Regions from separate parts of the Proteus sp. MB838 genome, predicted to be linked through region 2. Evidence: predicted binding sites of a transcription regulator. Region 2 holds the regulator's gene; each other region holds the start of a gene.
The links. The regulator PurR, encoded in region 2, represses purine synthesis genes. The targets are predictions, from matches to a motif close to CANGCAAACGTTTGCNTG.
Positions count from the first base shown of each region.

Region 1 (3,220 bases), on a different contig from region 2:
ATCAACAACGCCCATAAAGAAAGAGAGTGCGTAACCGACTAACACGCCAATAAGAATAGGAATAATAGCCAAAAATCCCCTAAACATCACTGAGCCTAAAATAGTCACACCCAGTGTCACCATAGAGATTATCAATGTTTGACTATCAACGGGATTATCTGCGCTAGGTAATAATCCAGCCATATTAGCGGCGGTTCCGGCCAACTCAAGACCTATTACGGCAACGATTGCGCCCATTGCCGCAGGAGGAAACATCACATTAATCCATCCGCGTCCGGCGATTTTCACAATGCCAGCAACAAGGCAAAATAGCACCCCACAGACAATAAACCCGCCCAATGCTAATTCATAGCCTAAAGGAAGTAGCAATAACACCGGAGAGATAAAGGCGAAACTTGAACCTAAATAAGCAGGAATACGACCTTTACAGATAAAGAGATAAAGCAGAGTACCGATACCGTTAAACAATAATATGGTGGCCGGATTAACCTTAAACAAAATCGGCACAAGTACAGTAGCACCAAACATGGCAAACAGATGTTGAAAACTCAATGGGATTGTTTGTAATAATGGTGGGCGCTCTTCTACCCCGATTGCACGACGAGTCATGCTTACGACCTCTCTTTAAAATAGATATAAATGGAATTTAAATTTCAGCGATAAAACAAACCAATAAGTGATCCAAAAAAAAGCCGACTATCAAAGTCGGCTTAATCATTATTTTGTACCAAATATCTTATCACCCGCATCACCAAGGCCTGGGACAATGTACCCATGCTCATTAAGATGCTTATCAATCGATGCAGTATATAACTCAACATCAGGATGAGCTTCTTCTAATGCTTTGATCCCCTCAGGCGCAGCCACTAACACTAAAACTTTAATTGAAGTACAGCCTGAATTTTTTAATAAATCAATTGTGGCAATCATAGAGCCACCAGTTGCTAACATTGGGTCAACAACAAGTGCCATACGTTCTTCAATATGAGAGGCTAGTTTCTGGAAGTAAGGGACGGGCTTTAAGGTTTCTTCATCGCGGTAAACACCAACTACACTGATCCGGGCGCTAGGAATATTTTCTAATACTCCATCCATCATCCCAAGACCGGCACGGAGGATAGGTACAACAGTAATTTTTTTTCCTTTAATCTGTTCTATCTCAACCGGGCCACACCAACCTTCAATTGTTACCGTCTCTGTTTCTAAATCGGCGGTAGCTTCATACGTCAGTAGACTGGAAACTTCTGAAGCCAATTCACGAAAGCGTTTAGTGCTTATATCATGATCTCGCATCAGCCCCAATTTATGTTGAATGAGTGGGTGTTTTACCTCAACGATCTTCATAATTTCTCCTAATGTACGACGCAGCCAGACAAAAAAATCGCGAGATTATACCGCTTTTTTAGTGACTTTCCATCGTTTTTCTATTGATATTGATCAATCGCACAGCTTTTAACCACACTAACATGAATAATTGTGATCTAAAAAGAAGATCCTCGCAAACGTTTGCTTTGCCTGTTAGAATAGCCACCGCACACATTTTTTCTTAACAGCAACTTGCCGTGAGGGCTAGACGTGACTAACAAATCCTCTCTCAGCTATAAAGATGCCGGTGTCGATATTGATGCAGGTAATGCTTTAGTCGATCGTATTAAAAGTGTAGTAAAAGAAACTCGCCGTCCTGAAGTTATGGGGGGTTTAGGTGGTTTTGGTGCATTATGCGCTATTCCCACTAAATACCGCGAACCTATTTTAGTGTCAGGCACTGACGGTGTCGGTACTAAACTTCGCCTTGCGATGGACTTAAATCGCCACGATGATATTGGTATCGATTTAGTCGCAATGTGTGTTAACGATTTAATCGTTCAAGGAGCTGAGCCTCTCTTCTTTCTTGACTACTATGCCACAGGCAAGTTAGATGTCGATACTGCCGCACGGGTTGTAACGGGTATCGCTGAAGGTTGTAAGCAATCCGGCTGTGCCTTAGTGGGTGGCGAAACAGCGGAAATGCCCGGCATGTATCATGGTAACGATTATGATATCGCCGGTTTTTGTGTTGGTGTCGTTGAGAAATCACAGATTATCGATGGTAGCAAAGTTAAAGCGGGTGATGCATTAATTGCTCTCGCTTCAAGTGGCCCTCATTCTAATGGCTATTCACTGATCAGAAAAATTCTTGAAGTCAGTGGTGCCTGTGCTGAAACTACCCCATTAGGTGATACATCACTGGCTGATAAACTCTTAGCGCCAACCCGTATTTATGTAAAATCACTCCTGTCATTAATTGAAAACGTTGATATTCACGCAGTGGCACATATTACTGGTGGTGGATTTTGGGAAAATATTCCGCGCGTGCTACCTGAAAATACGCAAGCTCGTATTAATAGCCAAAGTTGGCAGTGGCCTGAGGTCTTTAACTGGCTACAACAGGCAGGTAATGTCAGCACTCATGAAATGTATCGTACCTTTAACTGTGGTGTCGGCTTATTAATCGCCGTGAGCCAAGCTGATGTTGAAAAAACGCTATCACATCTTAATGCCTGTGGTGAAAAGGCATGGTTAATTGGTGATATTGCCCCGCAAGCAGCGGGTGATGCACAAGTGATTATCAATTAGTAAAAGTACCCCCATGAAAAATATTGTGGTCCTGATCTCAGGAAATGGTAGCAACCTACAGGCGATTATTGACGCCTGTAGGGCGCATAAAATCGCAGGCCAAGTTGTGGCTGTTTTCAGCAATAAAGCACAAGCTTATGGGCTTGAACGAGCGAGACAAGCGGATATCCCTGCTTACTTTATCGATCCGGCTGATTATCCTGATAGAGAAGCTTATGATAAAGCGTTAATCACTCAAATTGATGGCTATCAGCCTGATATTGTGGTTCTTGCTGGCTTTATGCGTATTTTATCGCCGTTATTTGTCAACCATTATCAGCATAAGCTATTAAATATTCATCCCTCTTTACTTCCCAAATATCCCGGTCTGCATACACATAAACAAGTTATTGAGAATAAAGATACTTTTCATGGTACTACCGTACACTTTGTCACGGAAGAATTAGACGGTGGCCCGATGATCATTCAAGCGCGTATTCCCGTCTCTCCTGATGATACCGAACAAAGTTTGCAAGCAAAAATACAAACACAAGAGTATCGCATTTATCCTCTCGCAATTAGTTGGTTAGCAGAAGAGAGATTAAAAATGATAGATAATCGGGCG
Region 1 is NZ_BAABMO010000006.1:91,768-94,987, reverse strand. Features, by position in the region: gene uraA (uracil permease) at 1-609, opposite strand, end outside; gene upp (uracil phosphoribosyltransferase) at 718-1,344, opposite strand; gene purM (phosphoribosylformylglycinamidine cyclo-ligase) at 1,576-2,616, shown strand; gene purN (phosphoribosylglycinamide formyltransferase) at 2,630-3,220, shown strand, end outside.
Region 1: a site for PurR is predicted at 1,496-1,513, ahead of purM (phosphoribosylformylglycinamidine cyclo-ligase). Genes of this name have one in related genera too.

Region 2 (3,220 bases):
TATGCGTTAGATGCTCTTGAGCCACATATCTCTAAAGAAACATTAGAATACCACTACGGCAAACACCACCAAACTTACGTAACCAACTTAAATAACTTGGTTAAAGGTACTGATTTAGAAAATAAATCTTTAGAAGAGCTCATCAAAACTACTGAAGGTGGTATTTTCAATAATGCCGCTCAAGTTTGGAACCATACATTCTACTGGAATTGCTTAGCACCAAACGCAGGCGGTGCACCAACAGGTAAAATTGCAGAAGCAATCAATAAAGCGTTTGGCTCTTTTGAAGAGTTCAAAAAACAATTTAATGATGCAGCTGCAAAAAACTTTGGTTCAGGTTGGACTTGGTTAGTGAAAAAAGCAGATGGCTCATTAGCTATTGTTAATACATCTAACGCTGCAACACCTGTTTCTGGCGAAGATAAACCACTGTTAACTGTTGACGTCTGGGAGCACGCTTACTACATCGACTATCGTAATGCACGTGTGAAATACTTAGAAGAGTTCTGGGCACTGGTTAACTGGTCATTTGTTGAAGCAAATCTTGCTTAATTGACTGTTTCAGAGATGGGAAAACCATTTTTGATAATCTAATAACAAAGGGCCTAGTGCCCTTTGTTATATTGATATATTTGATTGCTCACTTTGGATAGCTAAAATTTAAGCAAATAATTAGCAATTAACAATCAAAACAATAAACTTGCATATATTACGATCATAACCAGTGCTGCTACTGCGGTACTTAAACCAAATTTCAGATCCGTATCCATCTATTTCTCCCTCAAAATGATTATAATACTCAGATTAAACCATAATCTTGTCATGGTTAATTATTATTACATATCAAGTTTTGCTAAAATAGCGACTAGAGCACAATTTATAACATTGATTAATACTTTCACTTTTGAGCTAGATCATACAAAATTCACAGCTAATCGCTAAATTATTGCCAGTGTTTGCCCTATATATGACTATACTGGCAGTTAAACCATAAAATGAATTAAAAGAGACCAATGAAGGTCAGGAGTTTTCCACACCATGGCAACAATAAAAGACGTGGCAAAACGCGCAGGCGTATCAACCACGACTGTTTCTCATGTGATCAACAAAACTCGTTTTGTTGCTGAGAACACAAGAGCGGCAGTTTGGGCTGCGATAAAAGAATTAAATTATTCGCCGAGTGCTGTCGCACGTAGTTTAAAAGTCAATCACACTAAATCCATTGGTTTATTAGCCACGTCCAGTGAAGCACCTTACTTTGCTGAAGTGATTGAAGCTGTTGAAAATAGTTGTTATAGCAAAGGCTACACGCTAATTTTATGTAATTCACATAATAATCTTGATAAACAAAAAGCTTATTTAGCTATGTTGGCACAAAAACGTGTTGATGGTTTATTAGTCATGTGTTCAGAATATCCCGATCATCTTCTTTCTCTCTTAGAAGGTTATCGTAATATTCCGATGGTCGTCATGGACTGGGGAAAAGCCCGCGGTGACTTTACTGATACCATTATTGATAACGCATTCCATGGTGGCTATATAGCCGGTCGTTATCTTATTGAACGAGGTCATCGTGATATTGGTATTATCCCCGGCCCTCTAGAGCGAAATACCGGAGGCGGTCGTTTACAGGGCTTTTTAAAAGCCATGGAAGAAGCGAAAATTACGGTAAAAGAAGAGTGGATTGTACAAGGTGACTTTGAACCTGAATCTGGTTACAAAGCCATGACCCAAATGCTCAATCAAAAACAACGCCCTACTGCCGTATTTTGTGGCGGTGATGTTATGGCTATGGGAGCAATATGTGCAGCTGATGAGTTAGGATTACGTGTTCCTGCCGATATTTCCATTGTCGGCTACGACAATATCCGTAATGCACGCTATTTCACACCAGCTTTAACCACGGTTCACCAGCCGAAAGAGCGTTTAGGACAAATGGCTTTTTCCATGTTACTCGACCGTATTGTGAATAAACGCGAGGATGCACAAACTATCGAAGTACACCCGCGTCTAGTAGAACGTCGCTCTGTTGCCGATGGTCCATTTATTGATTATCGCCGCTGATCCCCTTCATTAACGAAGCCATTCCTCATTTAAGGTTTGGCTATCGCCTAGATAATCTAATAGCCAAGTTAATGCCGGCGATTCGCTTTTATCAACCCATGTTAGACAGCACGGACTGTCTGGCAAGGGTTGTACTAAGGTAAGGGTAACCAACTTACCTTGTTCGATTAATGGCTCCGCTCGGTGCCAAGGCACCATACCAACACATAATCCTGCTAATAAACACTCAAGCCCCATATCCCATGAAGGCACTATCATTCGGCGCTGATTATTTAATGCCCAAGTATCTCGTTTTGGTAAACTACGTGAGGTATCTTCTAAACATAAACTAGGATAAGGCCGTAACTCATCATCGGTTAAAGGATGTGCCGCGCTTGCAAGAGGATGATCAGCATGACACACACATCGCCACGGCATAAAGCCCATATCTTTAAAACTATAACGTTCACCAATAGGTGAAGCTCTGGTGGCACCAATAGCCAAATCAACACGCCCGTTCACTAATGAATCCCAGACACCGTTAAAAACTTCAGGATAAACATAGAGTTCGATATCAGGAAAATGGCGATAAAAGTCCAGAATAAGTTGCTGTGTTCTAGCCGGTTTGACAATACCATCCACGGCAATGCTAAACTGCCCCCGCCAGCCATTTGAGACTTGCTGGCACATATGACGAGTGTCATTCATTTTTTTGATAACAGAACGGGCTTCTTTAATAAAGATCTTACCCGCATCGGTTAATTCAACATCACGATGCCGGCGTTCAAACAAAGGAACGGCAAGCCATTCTTCTAATTGTCTCACGGTGTAACTCACCGCGGAGGGTACTCTGTGCAATTCTTGAGCGGCTGAGCTAAAACTCCCCGTTCTAGCGACAGCATCAACGACCTCTAGCGAGTATTCTGACCACATAATATGTATTCCTTTGAATTTTTTTCACAGCATTAACCAAATATTCCCGTTTCACAAGTAAAATCACTCTTAGCTACAATATATAAAATGTTTTACATCACATAACATAGAAAATTAAAATGACTTTAAAGAATTCCACACAATCAAAAACACCTTCTCTCTTTATGGTGTATCTCGCCTGCCTTAGTATGCTGGGCTATTTAGCTATCGATATGTATCTGCCTGCATTTGGTATGATGCAACG
Region 2 is NZ_BAABMO010000023.1:60,286-63,505, reverse strand. Features, by position in the region: gene sodB (superoxide dismutase [Fe]) at 1-552, shown strand, start outside; gene cydH (cytochrome bd-I oxidase subunit CydH) at 687-770, opposite strand; gene purR (HTH-type transcriptional repressor PurR) at 1,039-2,064, shown strand; gene punR (DNA-binding transcriptional activator PunR) at 2,074-2,976, opposite strand; gene punC (purine nucleoside transporter PunC) at 3,096-3,220, shown strand, end outside.

Region 3 (3,220 bases), on a different contig from region 2:
TCAGTGAATCTATTATTGGTCTGATTTCAGCCGCACCTGCAATGGGAATGTTAATCATCTCACCCTTTGCACGCTATATTGTGCAATGGTTTGGTAAACGTTTAGCGATGTTATTAGCAACGATTATATCAGCCATTAGTCTATTGCCTTTAATGGGGAGTTTGCCATTAGAATTCCTGTTCCCATTACGACTAATCACCGGGATTGCCAGTGGTGTGATGATCTGTTTGGGGGAGACATGGATCAATGAACTTGTACCGGATAACAAGCGAGGTCGTATTTTAGCGATTTATACGACCGTGTTTACTATCAGCCAGTTGCTAGGCCCTTCAATTATTGCGTTATATGGCGTTGCTGATAAAACGCCGATCTTAATCAGCGTACTGCTTCATATTATCTCTATCGTGCTATTTTTAATGATGGATCAGAAAGTGGGCGATAAATTAGCTAAAGACTCAGAAGAGTCGCACTTTTCTATTCTTCGTTTTATTAAAGTGGCGCCTGCGATATGTGGTGGCATTATCTTTTTTGCATTTTTTGATGGCACAGTGTTGTCTATGTTCCCTATTTATGGGCTAAGTGTTGGTCATAGTGAAGCGATTGCTGCGATGATGATCAGTGCTATTTTGGCGGGAGATGCCATAATGCAAATGCCATTTGGTTGGCTTGCTGATCATATGAATAGAACACGGCTATACCGAATTTGTGGTGTCATTACATTATTAGCAAGCTTATTATTGCCCATTGCTATGCCACATACTTTAGTTATTTGGCCACTATTATTAGTGCTTGGTGCAACGGCGGGAGCCATTTATACCATCGCATTGGTACAAATTGGGCAATACTTTTCAGGAAATGATCTAATGATAGCAAATGCTTCAGCGGCGATGTTATGGGGCATTGGTAATCTTTCTGGTCCCATTTTAGCCGGTGCTATGTCTGAAATCTCTCCATCTGCGTTACCTTTTTTATTGGTGGTTATGACGGGATTATTTTTAATTTCGACGATGGATCGCTTTAACTTGCATGTCGACACTCTAAATCGTCATACATCATAATTGCATGCTCTTTTTTACCTTATTGTAGGTAAAAGAGGGCGCTATTTTCATTAAATTAGACAATAATTTCCTGCTGTTTTATCACCCATTCAATTATTTTTTCTTTTATTATCTTTATTTTAATAATCAATGCGATACATACTATTCAAAGGTTTTTATTGGTGATTTATTAAGAATAATCCAGAAATAATAAAATGAAATAAGAAAGATTTGCCAAATGGCACTATTTTCATCTAGTTTTATCTCAAGGAGGTGTATGTTTTTCAATCAGAGTGTGATGAATACTGAGTCAATATTATCGCCAAACAAGGGAAGATGCTGTTAAAACAGTAAGTTCAAAAATGATAAAAACATAAGAAATATTTAATTAATATTTATAGTATCAAACCAAGCATTATTAATATAAACATCAATGATATTAATAAAAACAGTTGATTATAAGTACGCTTCACCTTTTAGGGTGATTGCGTTGCTAAAACAGTTTAACCAGAGGAGAAATATATCACTATTCTCCTCTTTTCTTTTTTCTGCGAACACTAGAATGTCTTTTTATGACATTTTTGCTAAAAAAGTATTTTTTTTCTTGATTCTTACCCTAAAAGCACCAGATAATCGTTTGCGTCAAATTCTCTCACTCTATCCACATTAATAAACAAACGTTTGCTTTTTCACTCCTCTGATAGTTTTTTTACCATTAGAGATGATAATAATTTTAGACGTAATCGTTTTCGTTGGGGAGGGTGAACTGTTTTTTATGTCAGAGGAATGTAATGTCTGCTAATCAATCAGCAACCACAGGTAAACTGGATAATTATTTTAAGCTTACCGCCCGGGGCACTACGGTTCGTAAAGAGATGATCGCTGGTTTAACAACCTTTTTGGCGATGGTCTATTCCGTTATTGTCGTACCCAGTATGCTAGGGCAAGCGGGGTTCCCCCACACGGCGGTATTTATCGCAACCTGTTTAGTGGCAGGATTTGGTTCTCTGTTAATGGGATTGTGGGCAAATCTACCTATGGCGATTGGTTGTGCCATTTCATTAACGGCATTTACCGCCTTTAGTTTGGTACTTGGTCAACATATCTCTGTACCTGTTGCTTTGGGGGCGGTGTTTTTGATGGGGTGCCTATTTACCCTATTTTCTTTAACAGGGATCAGAACGTGGATCTTAAAAAATATTCCGATTGGTATCGCTCATGGCGCCGGTATTGGTATCGGGCTATTTTTACTTTTGATCGCAGCCAATAGTGTTGGGTTGGTGGTGAAAAATCCATTAGCCGGATTACCTGTTGCGATGGGAGAATTTACTTCTTTTTCAGTATTAATGTCATTGGCCGGTCTTGCTGCTATTTTTGGTCTAGAAAAACGTAAAGTTCCCGGTGGTGTGTTATTAGTCATTATTGCGATTTCGATTATTGGATTGATTTTTGATCCTAACGTGAAATACCAAGGGTTCTTTAAAATGCCACAATTAGGCGAAGAGGGCCTTGCACTATTATTTGCCATGGATATTAAAGGCGCATTACAACCACTTGTTTTACCTAGTGTATTAGCTTTAGTGATGACGGCTATTTTTGATGCGACAGGAACCATTCGCGCAGTGGCGGGACAAGCTAATTTACTTGATAAACGAGGACAAATTATCAATGGTGGTAAAGCGTTAACTTCTGATTCCGTGAGCAGTATATTTGCTGGGGCAATTGGTGCAGCACCTGCAGCAGTATATGTTGAGTCCGCAGCGGGTACTGCAGCTGGTGGTAAAACAGGGCTCACCGCAACTGTGGTCGGTATTCTCTTTTTATTGATCCTCTTTTTATCACCACTATCTTATTTAGTTCCCCCCTATGCGACAGCGCCTGCATTAATGTATGTGGGTTTATTGATGTTAGGTAATGTCACTAAGTTAGATTTTAGTGATTTTGTCGATGCGATGTCAGGTATGGTGTGCGCGGTATTTATCGTATTAACGTGTAATATTGTTACAGGCATTATGTTGGGTTTTGGCTGTTTAGTGATTGGCCGTATTTTTGCCGGTGAGTGGCGTAAACTTAATATTGGTACAGTTCTAATTGCTATTGCTTTAGTGGCATTTTATGCCGGACACTGGGCAATTTAATTAAAATCATCAGGTTTAAACATAAAAAGCGGAATATATTTTTAT
Region 3 is NZ_BAABMO010000048.1:14,194-17,413, forward strand. Features, by position in the region: gene ACYUCW_RS15945 (MFS transporter) at 1-1,058, shown strand, start outside; gene ACYUCW_RS15950 (NCS2 family permease) at 1,829-3,175, shown strand.
Region 3: a site for PurR is predicted at 1,774-1,791, ahead of ACYUCW_RS15950 (NCS2 family permease). Genes of this name have one in related genera too.

Region 4 (3,220 bases), on a different contig from region 2:
GGGTTTTATTATATCGTTACAAACTTATGCGTAAACTGGAAATTTAGCGCAGATATCCAAGACTTTTTGTTTCACTTTTTCAATGTTCGCTTCATCATTGATATTATCAAGGACATCACACATCCAACCGGCTAAATCTTTTGCTTCCGCTTCTTTAAAACCACGACGTGTAATCGCTGGAGAACCAATACGAATACCAGATGTAACAAATGGACTGCGAGGATCATTTGGCACACTATTTTTGTTCACAGTGATATTAGCACGACCCAGTGCAGCATCAGCATCTTTACCTGTAATATCTTTATCAACTAAGTCTAATAAAAACAGGTGGTTCTCTGTGCCACCAGATACTACTTTATAACCGCGCGCTAAGAAAACGTCTACCATTGCTTTCGCATTTTTTGCAACTTGTTGCTGGTAAACTTTAAACTCAGGTTCCATTGCTTCTTTTAATGCAACGGCTTTACCCGCGATCACATGCATTAAAGGACCACCTTGAGAGCCAGGGAATACGGCAGAGTTTAATTTCTTATAAAACTCTTCATCGCCACCCTTAGCAAGGATAAGACCACCACGAGGACCCGCTAATGTTTTGTGTGTTGTTGTAGTCACAACGTGAGCATGTGGTACTGGGTTTGGATAGACACCCGCTGCAATCATACCTGCAACGTGAGCCATATCGACAAATAAGTAAGCCCCTACGCTATCTGCGATTTCACGCATTTTAGCCCAATCAACCAAACCTGAATAAGCTGAAAAACCACCAATGATCATTTTTGGTTTATGCTTTTTAGCTTGCTCAGCGATATCTTGGTAATCAATTTTACCTGCTTCATCAATACCATAAGGAACGATATTGTAGAGTTTACCAGAGAAGTTAACCGGAGAGCCGTGAGTTAAGTGACCACCTTGGGCCAAATTCATCCCTAATACTGTATCGCCCGGTTTAAGTAATGCCATATACACAGCCGCATTCGCTTGTGAACCAGAGTGAGGTTGTACGTTTGCATAATCAGCACCAAATAGTGCTTTGGCACGATCAATGGCTAATTGTTCAACAACATCAACGTATTCACAACCACCGTAGTAGCGTTTACCTGGATAACCTTCTGCATATTTGTTGGTCAGCTGAGATCCCTGCGCCTGCATAACACGAGGACTAGTATAGTTTTCAGAAGCAATTAATTCGATGTGCTCTTCTTGACGAGTCACTTCACCTTCCATTGCATTCCATAATTCCGGATCGTAATCAGCAATATTCATTTCACGTTTTAACATTCACATCTCCTGACTCAGCTAACTTCACTAAAGGCGAACTCCCTTACGGGAGTAAGAATGACATACAGTGTAAACTCTTTTTCCTCATTGAGATAGTCCCAAAAGAAAAAATACGCAATCGTTTGCTAAGCCACTATAACACAGTTCTATTACTTTTTGATAACCTCATTTTATCTGCTGTTTTTGTTCTTTTTGAGGCACATCTCGCTAATTTATGTAAACCCTCAACATCATTCTCTAAGATTTCCCCATTTTCCTAAAAAAAAATAAAAACTCAGATTTACAAATAAAGCAAAAAGATATAAGTTGTATTAAAAATACATGTTATAAAAATCATATTAAACTGAATATTTTTCAGGAGCAATTATGTTAGATGCACAAACTATCGCGACAATTAAATCCACTATTCCTCTTATTGCTAAAACAGGCCCCGCGTTAACGGCGCATTTTTACGACAGAATGTTCTCTCGCCATCCTGAGTTAAAAGATATTTTTACTATGAGCCACCAAAGCAGTGGCGCACAACGTGAAGCGTTATTTAATGCGATATGTGCTTATGCAACGCACCTTGAGGATTTACCTGCTATTTTGCCGGCGGTAGAAAAAATTGCACAAAAACATGCCAGTTTGAATATTCTTCCTGAACATTATCCTATTGTTGGAGAAAACTTATTAGCCACCATTGATGAAATGTTTAACCCGGGCAAAGAAGTGCTTGATGCTTGGGGAGCCGCTTACCAAGTTTTGGCTGATGTCTTTATTAATCGGGAAGAGCAAATTTATCAACAAAAAGAACAAGCTTCAGGAGGCTGGCGAGGATTACGTCACTTTAAAGTTAAGCATAAAGTAAAACAAAGTGAGGTTATTACCAGCTTTGAATTAGAGCCTGAAGATGGACAAGCGGTTACACCTTACCGTGCAGGCCAATATTTAAGTATTTATATTCGTGATGAGAAACTTGCAAATCAAGAAATTCGTCAATATTCCTTAACACAATCGGCAAACAATAAAACCTATCGTATTGCGGTAAAACGTGAAGATAAGGGGATTTTATCTAATTTTCTTCATGACCATATCCAAGAAGGAGACATCTTACAAGTTGCCGCACCAGGGGGCGATTTTTATTTAGATATCTCATCAACAACGCCTGTCACATTAATTTCAGCAGGTGTAGGCTTAACTCCTATGTTAGCGATGTTGCACACTCTCTCTTCTCACCAAGCACAAGTCAATTGGTTACATGCAGCAGAGCATGGTGGCGTGCATGCTTTTAAGGAAGAAATCGCACAAGCAGGAAAGCAAATTGAACAATATCAACAAGCAGTATGGTATCGTCTCCCTCGTACTGAAGACATTATCAATAAAGACTATCAATTTGAAGGGTTGATGGATTTAACCAAGATACATGAATGGCTATCAATACCTAATATGCAGTTCTATTTCTGTGGACCATTACCTTTTATGCAATCTGTCGCTAAACAACTTATTGCTCTCGGTATTGAAAGCGATAAACTTCATTATGAGTGCTTTGGCCCTCATGCTGTTATTAGCCAATAACAGCCAGAATAGGTAAGAAAATAAATTAATAAGGAAAAAGCGCTGATTATTTTACTATTCAGCGCTTTTTATATTGGAAACAACTAACTATTTAATAAGTAACTTTTATTGATGTCGGTATAACATGATATTTAGACGAATAGCGATACCAAATAACACTAATTAAACAGAGTGTATAGCCGAACAACTCGCTACCTTCTTCCACCATATTTTTTACTGTGCGGTTATAGTCTTCACCTAACAATTTCTCCCACAAAATCCCCATACCAAATAAGCGAGAGAATAGTAAAACACTGAGCAAACCCGCCATAAGCATTCCTTGACTAGAATGCGTTATAAAATGGGTTAAGCCATATAATGTTTTTTCCCTTCTCTGATAGCGATC
Region 4 is NZ_BAABMO010000007.1:62,433-65,652, reverse strand. Features, by position in the region: gene glyA (serine hydroxymethyltransferase) at 25-1,278, opposite strand; gene hmpA (NO-inducible flavohemoprotein) at 1,645-2,835, shown strand; gene ACYUCW_RS04790 (hypothetical protein) at 2,927-3,145, opposite strand; gene ACYUCW_RS04785 (hypothetical protein) at 3,181-3,220, opposite strand, start outside.
Region 4: a site for PurR is predicted at 1,390-1,407, ahead of glyA (serine hydroxymethyltransferase). Genes of this name have one in related genera too.